One region of the Rhizobium anhuiense bv. trifolii genome, then DNA from elsewhere that is predicted to be linked to it. Evidence: predicted binding sites of a transcription regulator. Region 1 holds the regulator's gene; the other holds the start of a gene.
The links. The regulator PhoB, encoded in region 1, activates phosphate uptake and scavenging genes when phosphate is short. The targets are predictions, from matches to a motif close to TGTCATNNANCTGTCAT.

Region 1 (9,037 bases):
GCGCTATTTCATCCTCTCCTTCCGCGATATTTCCGAGGTCCGCCGCATCGACCGCATGCGCTCGGATTTCGTCGCCAATGCCAGCCATGAGCTGCGCACGCCGCTTGCCTCGCTGCGCGGCTTCATCGAGACCATCCAGGGGCCGGCGAAGAACGATCTGAAGGCGCAGGCGCGCTTCCTCAACATCATGCTCGACCAGGCGACGCGGATGAGCAGGCTGGTCGACGACCTGCTGTCGCTCTCCCGCCTGGAGCTGAAATCGCACATCGCGCCGGACGAGAAGATCGACCTGGTGCCGCTGCTCGGCCATGTCAGGGATTCCCTGGCGCCACTGGCAAGGGATGTCGGCGTCGACATCAACCTGCATCTGCCCGAGGGCAAGGTCGAGGTGCTGGGAGACCGCGACGAGCTTGTCCAGGTCTTCGAGAACCTGATGGAAAACGCCTGCAAATACGGCCAGGAGGGCGAGATCGTCGACGTCTGGTTGAAGAACGGCACCGGCCAGCCGGTCGAGGTCAGTATCGTCGACAAGGGTCCGGGCATTCCGGCCGAGCATGTGCCGCGCCTGACCGAGCGCTTCTATCGCGTCAGCATCGAGGATAGCCGCTCGAAGAAGGGCACCGGCCTCGGCCTGGCCATCGTCAAACACATCCTCACCCGCCACCGCGCACGGCTGATCGTCAAATCCGAAGTCGGCAAGGGCACCGATTTCACCGTGCGGTTTTGATAAGGCATGTCCCCTCGCCACGTTTACGGGGAGAGGGTTAGGGTGAGGGGCAAATCACACGGAACAACCTTAGTGAAAGGATGTAGTGCGGAAAGCCGCCGTCTCCCCTTCAGGATATGAAGCCGATTTCTACAACGTAAGGTGGATTGGTCGCCGGACTTTGCCGTTCGCCGACACGGTTGATCGGTGTCTTCAAAATTTTCCCTTATAAAACAGCAGCTTAATCTGTCACAAATGTTTCATCGCTTTGACATAAAAGGACGGTGCTTAAACCGCTAAGAGAGTCTCGCCGATGAAAAAAGGCACTGCGAGGGCCTCTCTACAGGCCGCACTCACACAAGCCCAATGCCGGGAGATTTACATGAACACCTTCAAGCTCACCGTTGCCGCGCTCGCTGCAACTGCTGCTTTCGCTGGCGCTGCCGTCGCCCGCGACCAGATTCAGGTTGCTGGTTCGTCCACCGTCCTGCCTTACGCAAAGATCGTTGCCGAGTCCTTCGGCGAAACCTTCACCAACTTCAAGACGCCGGTCGTTGAATCCGGCGGCACGGGCGCTGGCCTGAAGGAATTCTGCAAGGGCGTTGGCGAAGACACCATCGACATTGCAAACGCCTCGCGTCCGATCAACAAGAACGAAGCCGAAGCCTGCAAGGCTGCCGGCGTGACGGATATCCAGGAAGTCAAGATCGGCTACGACGGCATCGTCTTCGCAACCGACGCTTCCAACCCTGACGTCGCCTACGTTCCTGCCGACATCTACAAGGCCCTCGCAGCCCAGGTCGTCGTCGACGGCAAGCTCGTCGCCAACCCCTATAAGAAGTGGTCGGAAGTCAACCCGAAGCTTCCCGCTGTTGATATCGCTGCCTATATCCCGGGCGAAAAGCACGGCACGCGCGAAGTCTTCGAACAGAACGTTCTCGCCGCCGGCTGCAAGGCCTCTGGCGCAATCGACGTCATCGCCAAGGAAATCTCCGATAAGGCTGCCCAGGGCAAGGCCTGCGTCGCAGTCCGCAAGGACGGCGTTGCTGTCGACATCGACGGTGACTATCCGGAAACCCTGGCACGCATCGCCGCCAACAAGACCGGCGTCGGCGTATTCGGCCTTTCCTTCTATGAAAACAACGCCGACAAGCTCAAGGTTGCCAGCGTAAACGGCATCGTTCCCTCGACGGAAACGATCGCTAACGGCACCTACCCGGTTTCCCGCCCGCTGTTCTTCTACGTCAAGAAGGCACATCTCGGCGCCGTTCCGGGCCTGAAGGAATACGTCAACTTCTTCGTATCCGACCAGATGATCGGCCCTGACGGCCCGCTCGTCGAATACGGCCTGGTTGCCGCTCCGGATGCCGAGCGCGAAGCGATCCGCAAGGACGTCGAAGCCGGCAAGTCCATGTAATCACTTTGCCGGCGCGGTGACTTCAAACCCGCGCCGGCATTGCCTTATCCCTCGCGCCGGTATTTCCGGGCCGCAGGGTTGAATTCATTCCGCATGATTGGAAGCTGAAGGCAGGCTGTGAAGCTGCCGGGCTTTGGGGCCACGGGCTTGGGGACGTAACGAATGAGCACATCCATCATACTTTTGTGCCTTGTGGTGATCGGTGCCGCCGCCTATCTGGTCGCGCGAAGCCGGGCCACGGCGCTTGCCGGAGGCAGATCCTCCGCATTGCATTCACGGCCGGCCTATTACGGCGCCTATGCCGCGATCTGGGCTGTTCTTCCCGCCCTCATCGTCCTCTGCGTCTGGCTCTCCGTCAGCCCCGGCATCATCCAGTCCTCGGTTCGCAGCGCCTTCCCTGCTGACGTCAAGGCTCAGGCCTCGGTCGAGCAGGATCTTGGTTATTCGATGGTGGCGACGGTCGCCCGCGGCCTGACGATGCTGACTTCGGATGAAGCCGCGGCAGTCGCCAACGATCCGGCCGCCCTGCAGGCCAAGCTCCTCGAAAAGGGCGTGCCGCTCGCCGGCCAGCCGCAGCCCTACATGGTCGATGCCGCCAAGACGCTGAACGCCAAGAGCATGACGAGCCGCCTCGCCATGACCGCGATCGTCTTCATTCTGGCTGTATCAGGCGCCTTCTATGCGCTGCGTTCCATCGCCCCGCGCTTCCGCGCCCGCAACCGGGTCGAGCGCGTCATGCTCTGGGGCCTGCTGCTGGCCTCCTCGATCGCCATCCTGACGACGATCGGCATCGTGCTTTCGATGCTGTCGGAAGCCGCCCGCTTCTTTGCCGTGGTTCCCGCCGCCGACTTCTTCTTCGGTACCGTCTGGGATCCGCGCTTTGCCGGCGCCGGCAGCTCGTCCTTCGGTCAGTTCGGCCTGATCCCGCTGCTGCTCGGCACGGTTTACATCGGCCTGGTCGCTATGCTGGTCGCCGTGCCGGTCGGCCTCTTTGCCGCCATCTACATGGCCGAATACGCCTCGCCGAAGGTGCGCGGGGTCGCCAAGCCGCTTCTCGAAGTGCTCGCCGGCATTCCGACGATCGTCTACGGCTTCTTCGCGCTCGTCACCGTCGGCCCATTCCTGCGCGATTTCTCCGCCCAGATCAGCGGTCTTCTGTCCGGCAGCTATTCGAATTTCATCCAGGCGCAGAGCGTTCTGACGGCCGGCATCGTCATGGGCATCATGCTGATCCCCTACGTCTCCTCGCTGTCGGACGACATCATCACCGCCGTGCCGCGAGCCCTGCGTGACGGTTCGCTCGGTCTCGGCGCCACCCGCTCCGAAACCATCAAGAAAGTCGTCTTGCCCGCAGCCCTTCCCGGCATCGTCGGCGCATTGCTGATGACCGCCTCACGCGCCATCGGCGAAACCATGATCGTCGTGCTGGCCGCCGGTGTTGCCGCCCGCATCCAGATCAACCCCTTCGAGCCGATGACGACGGTGACCGTCAAGATCGTCAACCAGCTGACCGGTGACCTCGAGTTCACCTCGCCGCAGACCCTGGTTGCCTTTGCCCTTGGCATCACGCTGTTCTGCATCACGCTTTGCCTCAACATCTATGCGCTCTACATCGTGCGCAAATACCGGGAGCAGTACGAATGACGGATATTGTTTCTCCCGCCGGCGTCACCGTTTCCAAGGCGCCACCGCGCCGCGATATCGGCATCAAGCGCCGCTATGCCGCCGAGCGCCGGTTCCAGGCCTATGGCATCGCCGCCATCACCTTCGGTCTCGTCTTCCTCTTCATCCTGCTGTGGACGGTGATCGGCAAGGGCTACACCGCCTTCCAGCAGACGGCGATCACCCTGCCGATCGAATTCTCGGAGAAGACGATCGACCCGAACAACAAGCGTGCGACCGACCCTTCGGTGCTGATCGCCGCCAACTATCCGGTTCTCCTGCGCGACGCGATCGTCAAGCAACTGAACATCAATGCCGCAAGCCGCCCTGATGTGCGCGATGCCTCGGCCATGCTGTCGAAGAGCGCCCCGATCCAGCTGCGCGACATGGTCATGTCAGACCCGTCGATCATCGGCAAGACGGTCAATGTCACGGTGCTTGCCGACGCCAATGTCGACAGCGCCAACAAGGGCCAGATCGATCTTTCGGTCGATGAGAAGAACCGCAAGGTCAACGACAAGCAGGTTGGCTGGATGAACGAGCTGAAGGCGAGCGGCGCTCTTCACAAGCAGTTCAACACCGGCCTCTTCGTCAACGGCAACTCCAGCCGTCCGGAGGCCGCAGGCCTTGGCGTCGCCCTCATCGGCTCGCTCTACCTGATGCTGATCGTGCTGGTGCTGTCGCTGCCGATCGGCGTCGCCGCCTCGATCTATCTCGAGGAGTTTGCGCCGAAGAACAAGCTGACGGACCTGATCGAGGTCAACATCAACAACCTCGCCGCGGTTCCCTCGATCGTCTACGGTCTGCTCGGTCTGTCCGTCTTCATCAACTTCATCGGCCTGCCGCGCTCGGCGTCGCTGGTCGGCGGCCTGGTGCTGACGCTGATGACCCTGCCGACGATCATCATCGCCACGCGTGCCGCTCTTCGCGCCGTGCCGCCGTCGATCCGCGCCGCAGCCCTCGGCCTCGGGGCTTCCAAGATGCAGATGGTGTTCCACCACGTTCTGCCGCTCGCCATGCCCGGCATCCTCACCGGCACGATCATCGGCCTGGCGCATGCGCTCGGCGAAACCGCGCCGCTGCTCCTGATCGGCATGGTCGCCTTCGTCGCCAACGCGCCGACGACGCCGCTCGATCCCTCGACGGCTCTGCCCGTACAGGTCTATATGTGGGCCAACGAGGCCGAACGTGCCTTCGTCGAGCGTACTTCGGGTGCCATCATCGTTCTGCTCCTGTTCCTGATCGTCATGAACATGGGCGCCATCCTCTTGCGTCGTCGCTTCGAGCGCCGCTGGTAAACGGAGTTAAACATCATGAACATGTTGACGGAAGCTGCAGTTGAAAAGGCGCTGGATCACAAGATGAGCAACGTCCCGTATAAGATGATCGGAAAGGATGTCTCGGTTTACTACGGCGAAAAGCGCGCGCTTTTCGATGTGAACCTGAACATCCGCGAAAACACCGTAACCGCCCTGATCGGCCCGTCCGGCTGCGGCAAGTCGACCTTCCTGCGGAGCCTCAACCGCATGAACGACACGATCGACGGATGCCGCGTCACCGGCAAGATCACGCTCGATACCGACGATATCTATGATCCGGATATCGACGTCGTCGAACTTCGCGCCCGCGTCGGCATGGTCTTCCAGAAGCCGAACCCGTTTCCGAAGACGATCTACGAAAACGTCTCCTACGGCCCGCGCATCCATGGCCTGGCCAAGTCGAAGGCCGATCTCGACCAGATCGTCGAGACCAGCCTGCAGCGCGCCGGCCTCTGGAACGAGGTCAAGGACCGCGTGCATGAATCCGGCACCGGCCTGTCCGGCGGTCAGCAGCAGCGCCTCTGCATTGCCCGTGCCGTCGCCGTCAGCCCTGAGGTCATCCTGATGGACGAGCCCTGCTCGGCGCTCGACCCGATCGCCACCGCCAAGGTCGAGGAACTGATCCACGAGCTGCGCGAGAACTACACGATCGTCATCGTTACCCACTCCATGCAGCAGGCCGCGCGCGTCTCGCAGCGCACCGCCATGTTCCACCTCGGCAATCTCGTCGAGGAGAACGACACCGACAAGATGTTCACCAATCCGGACGATCCGCGCACCCAGGATTACATCATGGGTCGCTTCGGCTGATCCTGGCGTCACCAAGCCTTTCCGTTATTCGAGGATAAAGCCCCATGGCATCGACACATATTTATTCTGCCTATGATGATGATCTGAAGTTCCTGTCCAGGCGGATTTCCGAAATGGGCGGCCTGGCCGAGCAGATGGTCGCCGAAGCCGTGCGGGCGCTGGTCAACGGCGATACCGCGCTGGCGCAGAAGGTCATCTCCGACGATGTGATCCTCGATCACGCCGAACGCGAAATCGGCGACAAGGCGATCGTCACCATCGCCCGCCGTCAGCCGATGGCCGCGGACCTGCGCGAAATCATGGGCTCGATCCGCATCGCCGCCGATCTCGAACGCGTCGGCGACCTCGGCAAGAACACCGCCAAACGCGTCATCGCCGTCCAAAGCACCGGCGTTCCCCGCAAGCTCGCCCGCGGCCTCGAGCATCTCTCCGAACTGGCGCTCGTCCAGCTCAAGGAAGTGCTCGATGTCTACACCAATCGCTCCGCCGACAAGGCGAACGCGATCCGCGAACGCGACAACGAGATCGACGCGATGTACACCTCGCTGTTTCGCGAGCTCCTGACCTACATGATGGAAGATCCGCGCAACATCACCAGCTGCACGCATCTTCTCTTCTGCGCCAAGAACATCGAGCGCATCGGCGACCACGCCACCAACATCGCCGAGACGATCTTTTACATGGCGACAGGTGCGCAGCCGGAAGGCGATCGTCCGAAAGACGACAGCGCCAACACCGTCGGCGCGGTAACCGAATAACCGCCCGGGCCGGACGGCCGGGCTAGAAGCTTGCGTGCGCGCCCATCCGGGGCGCGCAAAGAGGTCGCAGCCAATTCTGAATTTGCGCAGGGTGCATTGCTTGAACCATCCCCGGTTCAAGGATCATGCGCGAGGAGACCGACACGCATGATCCCGAGAGTTGCAGTTGTTGAAGACGAGGAAGCCCTGAGCGTGCTTCTTCGCTACAATCTCGAAGCGGAAGGCTTCGAGGTCGATACCATCCTTCGTGGCGACGAAGCCGAAATGCGGCTTCAGGAGCGCACGCCCGATCTGCTCATCCTCGATTGGATGCTGCCTGGCGTCTCCGGCATCGAACTCTGCCGGCGCCTGCGCATGCGGCCGGAAACCGAGCGCCTGCCGATCATCATGCTGACGGCGCGCGGCGAAGAGAGCGAGCGCGTCCGCGGGCTTTCGACGGGGGCCGACGATTATGTCGTCAAGCCCTTCTCGACCCCCGAGCTCGTTGCCCGCGTCAAGGCGATGCTGCGCCGCGCCCGTCCCGAGGTGCTGTCGACGGTGCTGAAATGCGGCGATATCGAACTCGACCGCGAAACCCACCGGGTCCATCGCAAGACCCGCGAAGTCCGCCTCGGCCCCACCGAATTCCGCCTGCTGGAATTCCTGATGTCGTCGCCGGGCCGGGTCTTCTCCCGCTCGCAGCTTCTCGACGGTGTCTGGGGCCACGATATCTATGTCGACGAACGCACCGTCGACGTCCATGTCGGCCGCCTGCGCAAGGCGCTGAATTTCTCCAACATGCAGGACGTCATCCGCACCGTCCGCGGCGCCGGTTATTCGATGGAAGCCTGAGGGCCTCCATTCTGATTGCTGACAACGTCGCTCGAGCTAGCGTCTGCCCCTCACCCTAACCCTCTCCCCGTAAAACGGGGCGAGGGGACGTGCCCTGCGACAGGTTAGCGGGGAACGGAGAGGTCGCGGCATATCCCCTTCGCCCCGCAAGCGGGGAGAAGGTGCCGGCAGGCGGATGAGGGGCAGCCATCCGCGCGAACCAATAACCACAAAAAAACGGGCCAGTCGGCCCGTTTCTCATGTGCGGCGATGTTACCCGCTCAGCTGGCCCGCGCTGCTGCCCGGCGGCGTTCGTTGACCGGCTGGTAGGCAAGCTTCTGGTGATAGCTGCAATAGGGCGAATTGTCGGGGGATTCGCAGCCGCAGAAGTGGAAGTCGTCCTTCAGCGGATCGCCGACCGGCCACTTGCAGGTGCGTTCGGTCAGTTCCGTCAGGCCGAGGCGTCGGGAAATCGGAACGACCACGTTGCCTCTCGGCACGTATTCCATTTCCTCGATCGTTTCGATCTCGATCTCTTCCTTCAGCATCGTCGCGCCCTGCTGGCGGGTAACGGTGCGAGTGGCGACCCGTGAGGCGTAGTTCGGCGCGCGCGGCGCAGAAGTATTGCGTTTCGGCGTTCGGGCGGCATTGGCGGTACCGCCGGCCTTGGCACGGCCGGGGAGGCTCAGCCGATGCACCTTGCCGATGACCGCGTTTCTGCTGACGCCACCAAGTTGTGCCGCGATCTGGCTGGCGCTCAGTCCTTCGGCCCAGAGCTTCTTGAGTTTCTCGACCCGCTCGTCTGTCCAGTTCATGCCCTGTCTCCACCTTTTGCGTTGGTGATGGCAGAATCCCTCACCGTTGTCCCGGAAGGCTCCGAAACAAGAAACGCTTGATCAATTTTGGTGACTAGTTCCGCCGCATGCAGTCTAGTAATTGAACTTTAACCTAGTGTGAGGCTGACTCCGTGACAAGAGTCGCATGAATCCGGATGAATCGAATTTCAAGTTTTCCCCAACTTGCTGCCCCGGCGTGGCATTTCTGCAATAATGCCTGTTGAGGACGGATAATGCTGCTGTACAAGCTTGCTGCATGCGCTAAGGGCGCAGTTTTGTTGACATTGCAGCGCGAAAAGGAAATAGTGCCAGTCGCCGCCGCAAGGCGGCATTTTTGATTTTTCGGGCCTGGTTTTCTTAGCCGGAGTCCGGAGCTTGATAACATCGATGGGAGATCGCGCTATGGCTGAAGCCGCGCCGCTTTATGACACCTATTCTCGTGCCCCGTTGCGGTTCGAGCGAGGCGAGGGCGTGTGGCTGATCACCGAAAGCGGCGAGCGATATCTCGATTTCGGCGCCGGCGTCGCCGTCACTTCGGTCGGCCACAGCAATCCGCATGTGGTCGGCGCGCTGAAGGAGCAGGCCGACAAGGTCTGGCATCTCTCCAACATCTATGAGATCCCCGGCCAGGAGCGTCTGGCCAAACGGCTGACCGACGCCACCTTCGCCGACAAGGTGTTCTTCACCAATTCGGGCGCCGAGGCGCTCGAATGCGCGAT
Region 2 (9,037 bases), 2.1 Mb from region 1:
GGACGAGACGTGGCGGGCGGCGATCTGCTCGAAGCGGGTTTCGCTCATCTGGAAGATCTCGCCGATATGGTGCAGGAAATTCAGTTCCTTCTCGTGGATCAGCCCATCGGCTTTGGCGATGTGGAAGAGGCCGTCGAGCACGTCTTCCAGCACGGGGCAATTGGCCGCACAGGTAACGCAGAGCGTGGAGAGCCGTTCGGCATAGGCTTCGTAGCCGGCGACATCCTGGCGAGCGAGGTTGTAAAGCCTGGCGACGTTCTTGGCCTGATCCTCAGGGAATTCGAAGATTTCGCGGAAGGCTTCGACCTCCTTCTCGCTGACGATACCGTCGGCCTTGGCCATCTTGGCCGACAGCGCGATGATCGCCACGGAGAAAGCCACCTTACGCCGGGTCTCGGGATCGCCTTCGAAAACCGTACGGATAGCCTCGACCACCGCAGACAACGCATTGCCCGCGGTATTGCCAATGGCATTCAACAGTTTTTCCCAGAAGGACATCGAAAATCTCACAGACTTGTCAACTTATAGCAAACAGCTTGACCAAAGAATCGCAGCCTTTGCAAGGCGACTATTGGTCGTAGAGCCGAACACAGTTTTCACGATTTGGTAATTGTCGCACCGCAGCAAACGATTCACGGCGCCCGCTTTCATCTCGTATGGCAACGGCTGACGATCGCCGGCGCATCGCCCGTGCAGGTGAAACCGGAGTGCGCGACGGAAATTTCCACAACAGTTCCCGACACGCAGATCGGGCTTGAAACGATTATATCATTACTTCCTGCCACCTTCGCGGCCCAACTCGGCAGAAAGGCGCATTTTTCGTAAATTCTTTACTTTACAGGCCCCTTTCCCTGCCGCATCCATGCGTTAGCTAACGCCACCGCACCGAAACGCCATAGGAGGGATCATGGCCAAGCAGAAAGTCGCAATGCTGACCGCCGGAGGCCTGGCACCCTGTCTTTCTTCCGCCGTCGGCGGTCTCATCGAACGCTATAGCGACGTCGCGCCCGATCTCGATATCGTCGCCTACAAGTCCGGATACCAGGGCGTGCTCACCGGCGACAGCATCGCGATCACCCGCGAGATGCGCGAAAAGGCGCCGCTGCTGCACCGTTACGGCGGCTCGCCGATCGGCAACAGCCGCGTCAAGCTCACCAATGCCGCCGACTGCGTCAAGCGCGGCCTGGTCAAGGAAGGCGAGAACCCGCTGCGGGTCGCCGCCGAACGCCTCGCCAATGACGGCATCACCATTCTCCACACGATCGGCGGCGACGACACCAACACCACAGCCGCCGACCTTGCCGCCTACCTCGCCGCCAACGGCTACAATCTCACCGTCGTCGGCCTGCCGAAGACGGTCGACAACGACGTCGTCCCGATCCGCCAGTCGCTCGGCGCCTGGACGGCCGCCGAAGTTGGCGCGCATTTCTTCGACAATGTCAGTAACGAGCAGACGGCCGCACCCCGCACCCTCGTCATCCACGAAGTCATGGGCCGCCATTGCGGCTGGCTGACGGCCGCCACCGCCCGCGCCTATCTCCAGCGCACCAGCCGCAACCAGTATGTCGACGGCCTGATGATGGATGCGCATCTGAAGAGCATCGACGCCGTCTACCTGCCTGAGATGGCCTTCGACCTCGACGCCGAGGCCGCCCGCCTGAAGGAAAGCATGGACCGCAACGGCCACGCCACGGTCTTCGTCTCGGAAGGCGCCTGCCTCGACGCCATCGTCGCCGAGCGGGAAGCCGCCGGCGAAACCGTCAAGCGTGACGCCTTCGGCCATGTGAAGATCGACACGATCAATGTCGGCGCCTGGTTCCAGAAGCAGTTCGCCAACCTCCTGAATGCCGAACGTTCCCTCGTGCAGAAATCAGGCTATTTCGCCCGCTCGGCGCCGGCCAACGGCGACGACCTCAGGCTGATCCAGAGCATGGTCGATCTCGCCGTCGAAAGCGCGCTCAATAAAGTCTCCGGCGTCACCGGCCATGACGAAGCGCAGAACGGTAAGTTGCGCACTATAGAATTCCCGCGCATCAAGGGCGGCAAGGCTTTTGACCTGTCGACGGCATGGTTTGCCGAAGTCATGGACAATATAGGTCAGAAATACAAAGAAGCGTGATTGACGGATGGTTAATATGATGTCTTTGCTTGTTCCTGAGGAATAGGAGGAGACACCATGTCATTTGAAGCCTGGCTCGCTTTTGCGGCGGCATCGGCCATCATGCTGGCCATACCGGGGCCGACGATACTGCTCGTCGTTTCCTATGCGCTCGGTCATGGGCGCAGGACGGCGTTTGCGACGGTGAGCGGCGTGGCGCTTGGTGACTTCACCGCGATGACGGCTTCCCTCTTCGGTCTCGGTGCCGTTCTGGCCGCCTCCGCCACCCTCTTCACCGTGTTGAAGTGGATCGGCGGCGCCTACCTGATCTATCTGGGAGTCAAGCTCTGGCGGGCTCCCATCATCGGCGAACCGGTTGCCGACAACGACAATCTGCCGGAGGAAAAGTCGCTCAAGATTTTCCTCCACGCCTATGTCGTCACCGCCCTCAATCCGAAGAGCATCATCTTCTTCGTCGCCTTCGTGCCGCAGTTCCTCAATCCGGCCCTGCCCTTCGTCGGCCAGATGGCGATCATGGAAGCGACCTTCCTCGTGCTGGCGATCCTCAACGCCTCCACCTACGCGTTTCTCGCCCATACCGCGCGCGGACTGATTCGCAAGGCGAGCATCCAGCGCGCCGTAAACCGAACGGGAGGCACCCTGCTGATCGCTGCAGGCGCCGTAACCGCCGGGTATCGCCGTATTGCAGCATAGAAATATTGCGTGGTTGCCGGAATGCCACGAATAGGTTAATGGGGTCACCAGGGCTTAAGGTTTTTGGTAACTTTTATACGCAGCCGGGGCGGCGCGATTTCACGAAAGTGGCGGAATGGTAGCGATCGGATTATCCGGCCTGAAACGCAGTCTTGTCGTTTCCACGATACTCTGCGGTGTGATGACGGGATGCACGAGCGTCGAATACACATCGCAGGCCGAACTGACTGCCGCCCAGACCGTGGTGCCGATGCCGAAACCCGGCGAAGATGAAACACTCGCCGCGATCCCGACAGCCGAAGGTGCTGCCGGTCAGGCGGTTGCCGGCGCCACCATTCCCCAGCCATCCCCCTCCCTGACTGCGACGGCGATGCCAACCGTAACAGCCTCTCAGTCTACCGACCTCGCCATGCAGGCAGGCATACAGCCTGCAGCCTATGCGCAGATCCCGCTGACGCCCGAGATGACGGCAATCCAGTCCGTCGTGCCGACGCCGCGTCCGGGAACGCCGGCACAGCCGACGACGCAGCTTGCCTTTGCCGCGACACCGCAGAACAGCGCGCTTGCAGCACTTGCCGCCGTCGACACCACGCCGCGTGCCAGCATGGACTACGGTTTCGACGAATCCGGGCCGATCGATCCGCCGACGGCACCCCCGATGTTCAGCGACGACGACAAAGACGACGCGCCGACAGTGGAGAAGAGCTTCGTCACCAAGCTCATCCAGAAATACTCGAAGATCTACGAAATTCCCGAGACGCTGCTCCACCGCATCGTCCATCGCGAGAGCCGCTACAATCCGAAGGCCTACAACAAGCGCGGCTATTTCGGCCTGATGCAGATCAAATACAACACCGCCAAATCAATGGGTTATGACGGCGCCCCGGGCGGGCTCTTCGATGCCGAAACCAACATCAAATATGCCGCCAAATATCTGCGTGGCGCCTGGCTCGTCTCCGACAGCAAGGAAGACGATGCCGTCCGCCTCTATGCGCGCGGCTATTATTACGACGCCAAGCGCAAGGGCATGACCGACATCGCCCAGGGTAATTACTGACATCGAGCATTGCTGAGACGGCGATCGCAGCCTATGGCTGCGGCTGCGCCTGTTGCTGCGACCCAGCCTGCTGTTGTGGCTCCCCCGCTTGCGGCAAGGCCGCCAGGATCTTCTTGAGAAGCACCTGCGGCTGATAGCCGAGCCAGCTCGGCGTCAGGCCGAGCCGGACGACGACCAGATTGGCGGAGGGCACGATCGCCATGCTCTGCCCGTCATGCCCCGTCAACCAAAAAACGTATCCTCCGGCAGTCCGAACGCCGCGCTTGAGCCGCCAGGAGCGAGCCAGGCCTGGCCCTGCGTATAACGTCCGTTCGAAGCCACCGTCGGAGTGCGCATGGCGCCGACGAACCCTTCCGGCAACAGTCGCCGGTCATTCCACACGCCGTCTTGCAGCAGGAACTGCCCGAAGCGCGCCCAGTCATGCGCCGTCGCATAGAGATAGGAGCTGCCGGCAAACGTGCCGCGCGCATCGAGTTCGAATACCGCACTCGTCATGCCGAGCGGCGAAAACAGCGCGTCGTGCGGATAGGAAAAGCCCGCCTGTGGATTGCCGACCCTGTCCATCCAGATGCGCGACAACAGCACGGCCGTGCCGCTCGAATAGCGGAAGCGCTGGCCGGGCGGCGCCTCCATCGGTGCATTGGCCGGCAGCGACACCATGTCTGGATCGAGATAGAGCATGCGCGTCACATCGGCGACATCGCCATAATCCTCGTTGAAGGCAAGGCCGCTCTCCATGCCGAGCAGGTCGGACACCTTGATCTTGGCGCGCGCATCCTTCTGCCACTGCGCCAGCAGTTCGTCGTCGTCGAAGGAGATTTTGCCGTCGAGCATCAGCCGGCCGAGAATCGCAGCGTTCACCGTCTTCGTCATCGACCAGCCGATCAGCGGAGTCTTCGCCGAGAAACCGGGGCCATAGGCTTCAGCGACGACGCGGCCATTGTGCACCACCACGATCGCCCGCATTGCCGGGCCGGCAATTCCGGGATCGGCAAGCAGTGCGGCAATCTTCCCGTCCGCCGGATTGCCGGTGCCCTCGCCCTCCGGCCACAAGGCGTCGCTCGTCTCCATTTTAACAGGCGCATCGAAGGGCACGGCCTTCGCCGCCGCCTCGAAATCGCCGTCCGGCACGCTCGTACAGCCGAAGGCGCCGCGATAGAGCGCATAACTTGGCGCAAACAGCCCCATGAAGCGCGCCGTCACCCGTTCCTTGTCGTGGTCAACGCTGACGCGTATCAGCCGCAGCAGCGGATTTCCGGGCGCCTGAACGTCGTCATGGAGCACATCCTCGGCGCCGCGACCGGCGATGAAGACGTTGGAGCAGACGATCTTGGCGGCGTAACCGTCACCGACACGCAGCAGTTCCGGCGGCTGAATAAAAAGCCAGCCGGCGGCGACGAAGACGACGAGAACGACAAGGAGAGCAAGCGCCTTCAGGATACGCAGGACAAATCGCATGGCATTCCTCCATGCCGGGAGAGAAGCAGGAATCGCAGGCGCCGAAAAGGGGCCAAAGCCAAGAAGGCCTGTCGTCCCGATCACTTTCCCAGGAGAGCCATCCCGGTCGGTCTTCCGAGCCGGTCGAAGTCTCCGAAGAACGGCGCCCCACAGCCCACGTCATCAAACTGTAGCAGAGGCGCGCTACACGCCCTGAACGCTAAAAAGGTGACAGACTCATGTCAGAATTTGCACCGGATGCCGGCTTCCGCAAGAACCGGAAACTCAAGGACGCCCTTCTCCGCCACAAGGCTTTTTCGAAGGACGGCTTTTCCGAACGTCTCTTCGGTCTTCTCTTCTCCGGCCTCGTCTACCCGCAGATCTGGGAGGATCCGGATCTCGACATGCAGGCGATGGAGCTGAAGCCCAACCATCGCATCGTCACCATCGGCTCCGGCGGCTGCAACATGCTCGCCTATCTCTCCAAGGCGCCGGCCTCGATCGACGTCGTCGACCTCAACCCGCACCATATCGCTCTGAACCGCCTGAAGCTTGCGGCCTTCAAACATCTTCCCGGCCACGCCGATCTCGTCCGCTTCCTGGCCATGCCGAACGAGAAGTCGAACAGCCGCGCCTATGACCAGCATCTCGCTGCCCGCCTCGATGAGGCGACCCGCAGCTACTGGAACGGCCGCAAATTCGGCCGTCGCCGCGTCACCGTCTTCGACCGCAACATCTACGAAACCGGCCTGCTCGGCCGCTTCATCGGCGCGGCCCATCTTCTTGCCCGCCTGCACGGCGTCAAGCTGCGCGAGATGACCAAGACCCGCTCGATCCGCGAGCAGCGCCAGTTCTTCGACGAGCAGATCGCGCCGCTGTTCGAAAAGCCGGTCGTGCGCTGGATTACCGGCCGCAAGAGCTCGCTCTTCGGCCTCGGCATTCCGCCGCAGCAATATGACGAACTCGCAAGCCTTGCCGCCGATCATTCGATCGCGCCGGTGCTGAAGCACCGCCTGGAAAAGCTCGCCTGTCATTTCCCGATGAGCGACAACTATTTCGCCTGGCAGGCCTTCGGCCGCCGCTACGGCACCGAAGAGGAAGGCCCGCTGCCGACCTATCTGAAGTCGGAGCACTATCAGGTGATCCGCGCCAATGTCGACCGCGTCAACGTCCACCACGCAAGCTTCACCGAGTTGCTCGCCCGCGAACCGGCCGCCTCGCGCGACCGCTATATCCTGCTCGACGCGCAGGACTGGATGACGGACGAGCAGTTGAACGACGTCTGGCGGGAGATCACTCGCACGGCGCGCGAAGGCGCCCGCGTGATCTTCCGCACCGCCGCTGAAAAAAGCATCATCGAAGGCCGCCTGGCGCCGATGATCCGCGACCAGTGGGATTATTTCGAGGAGAAGTCGCGTGAGTTGACGGCGCTCGATCGCTCGGCAATCTATGGTGGCTTCCACATTTACGGGAAGAAGGCGTGAGCAAGGTCGGCACTGAGACGGCAGCAAAGAGCGACGAACATGCCGGCCTGATGGATGGCATGTACCGCTATCAGCGCCATATCTACGACCTCACCCGCAAATATTACCTTCTCGGCCGCGACAGCACGATCCGCAAGCTCGACGTGCCGGAGGGCGGCACGCTGCTCGAAGTCGGCTGCGGCACCGGACGCAACATGGCCTTCGCCCATCGGCATTTCCCGACCGCCAAGCTGTTCGGCCTCGACATTTCTCAGGAAATGCTGATTTCGGCGCGCAAGACCTTCGCCACCAAGGCGACGATCCCGGACTTCCGCGTCGCCGACGCCACGGCGTTCACGCCGCGCGAATTCGGTGTCAGCGGCTTCGACCGCATCCTGATTTCCTATGCCCTGTCGATGATCCCCGACTGGGAGCGCGCCGTCGATGCAGCAATCGCCGCACTCAATCCCGGCGGCCAGTTGCACATCGTCGATTTCGGCCAGCAGGAAGGCCTGCCGGGCTGGTTCCGGCGCATGCTGCAGGCCTGGCTTGCGAAATTCCACGTCACTCCGCGGCCCGATTTGCGCGAGGTCCTGGAAGCGCAAGCCCATGAAAACAACGCGACATTGCTGTTCGATACCGTTGGCGGCGGTTATGCCTGGCGGGCGGCCATTATCAGCAAGCGCTGATAATTCGCTTGAAACTAACCGATTTTTTACGTTGATATGGTGAAAAGAGGGTTATTCCTCTGCCGACTCGTCTTTTTCGAAGGTCAGGCTGTGGGGCAAAGAGATCATTCGAGTTACGACGGGACGCCCATGCGCCGGCTTTTGTTTTGCGTTTTGCCCCTGGCTATCATGCTGGCCGGCTGCACCTCTTCCGGTTACGACTATCTCGAAACGGCTTCGATCAAGCCGAAGACGCGTTTCAAGGACACCGATCCGCAGGATTTCGGCCCGAAGCATCCGCAGCAGAACCAGATCCACGGCATCGACATCTCCAAATGGCAGGGCGATATCGATTGGGGCACGGTCAAGAATTCCGGCGTCGCCTTCGCCTTCATCAAGGCGACCGAAGGCAAGGACAGGGTCGATCCGCGCTTCGACGAATATTGGCGTGAGGCCCGCGCCGCCGGCATCCCGCACGCTCCCTATCATTTCTATTATTTCTGCTCTTCGGCCGATCAGCAGGCAGACTGGTTCATCCGCAACGTGCCGAAGGAGGCCATGCGCCTGCCGCCGGTGCTCGACGTCGAATGGAACGCCGAATCGAAGACCTGCCGCTACCGTCCCGATCCGGAAACCGTACGCGCCGAAATGCAGCGTTTCATGGACCGGCTGGAGGCCTATTACGGCAAACGCCCGATCATCTACACCTCGGTCGATTTCCACCGCGACAATCTCGCCGGCTACTTCCAGGATTATCATTTCTGGGTCCGTTCGGTGGCAAAACACCCTGAGGTGACCTATACAGACCGCCGCTGGGCCTTCTGGCAATATACCTCTACCGGCGTTATCCCCGGCATCAGCGGTCCCACAGATATCAATGTCTTTGCCGGCAGCGCAAAGAACTGGAACAACTGGGTCGCGGCCGTTTCCAAGGATAGAAATTCTTAGTAACGTCCTGCGATGTTTCTTGCTTCCGTCACATTCATCTGTGAAAGCGACGGCAATATTTTTGATATAAGGACCGTATCCATGCACCGCTCGCTCGCAAGCCGCTCTGCACTCGCCCTTCTGTTTGCCCTCGCCCTCGCAGGCGGCGCGGCGGCCCAGCAGGCCACGGACGCAGCCCCGGCAGCGCCCTGCGGCGGCGATCTCTCCGCCTTCCTCGAAGGTGTCAAGAAAGATGCGGTCGCAGCCGGCGCCAGCGCGGCGGCCGCCGACGAGGCTTTTGCCGGCGCCGAGATCGACCCCAAGGTGCTGAGCCGGGATCGCGCCCAGGGCGTCTTCAAGCAGACCTTCCTCGAATTCTCCCAGCGCACCGTCAGCCAGGGCCGCCTCGACATCGGCCGCCAGAAGATGAAGCAATATGCCGACGTCTTTGCCCGCGCCGAGCAGGAATTCGGCGTTCCACCGGGCGTCATCACCGCTTTCTGGGCGATGGAGACCGATTTCGGTGCCGTCCAAGGCGATTTCAACACCCGCAACGCCCTGGTGACGCTGGCGCATGACTGCCGCCGCCCGGAACTCTTTCGCCCGCAGCTGATCGCCCTGGTCGAGATGGTTCAACACGGCGACCTCGACCCCGCCACCAATACCGGCGCTT

Region 2: NE851_RS26110 (BtaA family protein) is a predicted target of PhoB. The motif match lies at 5,485-5,501, and genes of this name have one in related genera.

Annotation. Positions count from the first base shown of each region.
Region 1 is NZ_CP098803.1:826,533-835,569, forward strand. It holds gene phoR (phosphate regulon sensor histidine kinase PhoR) at 1-727, shown strand, start outside; gene NE851_RS12665 (substrate-binding domain-containing protein) at 1,089-2,123, shown strand; gene pstC (phosphate ABC transporter permease subunit PstC) at 2,286-3,767, shown strand; gene pstA (phosphate ABC transporter permease PstA) at 3,764-5,083, shown strand; gene pstB (phosphate ABC transporter ATP-binding protein PstB) at 5,099-5,914, shown strand; gene phoU (phosphate signaling complex protein PhoU) at 5,959-6,672, shown strand; gene phoB (phosphate regulon transcriptional regulator PhoB) at 6,820-7,503, shown strand; gene NE851_RS12695 (GcrA family cell cycle regulator) at 7,764-8,297, opposite strand; gene NE851_RS12700 (aspartate aminotransferase family protein) at 8,721-9,037, shown strand, end outside.
Region 2 is NZ_CP098803.1:3,514,627-3,523,663, forward strand. It holds gene NE851_RS26085 (J domain-containing protein) at 1-498, opposite strand, end outside; gene NE851_RS26090 (pyrophosphate--fructose-6-phosphate 1-phosphotransferase) at 908-2,119, shown strand; gene NE851_RS26095 (LysE family translocator) at 2,177-2,812, shown strand; gene NE851_RS26100 (lytic transglycosylase domain-containing protein) at 2,928-3,869, shown strand; partial or broken gene NE851_RS26105 (serine hydrolase domain-containing protein) at 3,901-5,327, opposite strand; gene NE851_RS26110 (BtaA family protein) at 5,546-6,790, shown strand; gene NE851_RS26115 (class I SAM-dependent methyltransferase) at 6,787-7,458, shown strand; gene NE851_RS26120 (glycoside hydrolase family 25 protein) at 7,588-8,385, shown strand; gene NE851_RS26125 (lytic murein transglycosylase) at 8,467-9,037, shown strand, end outside.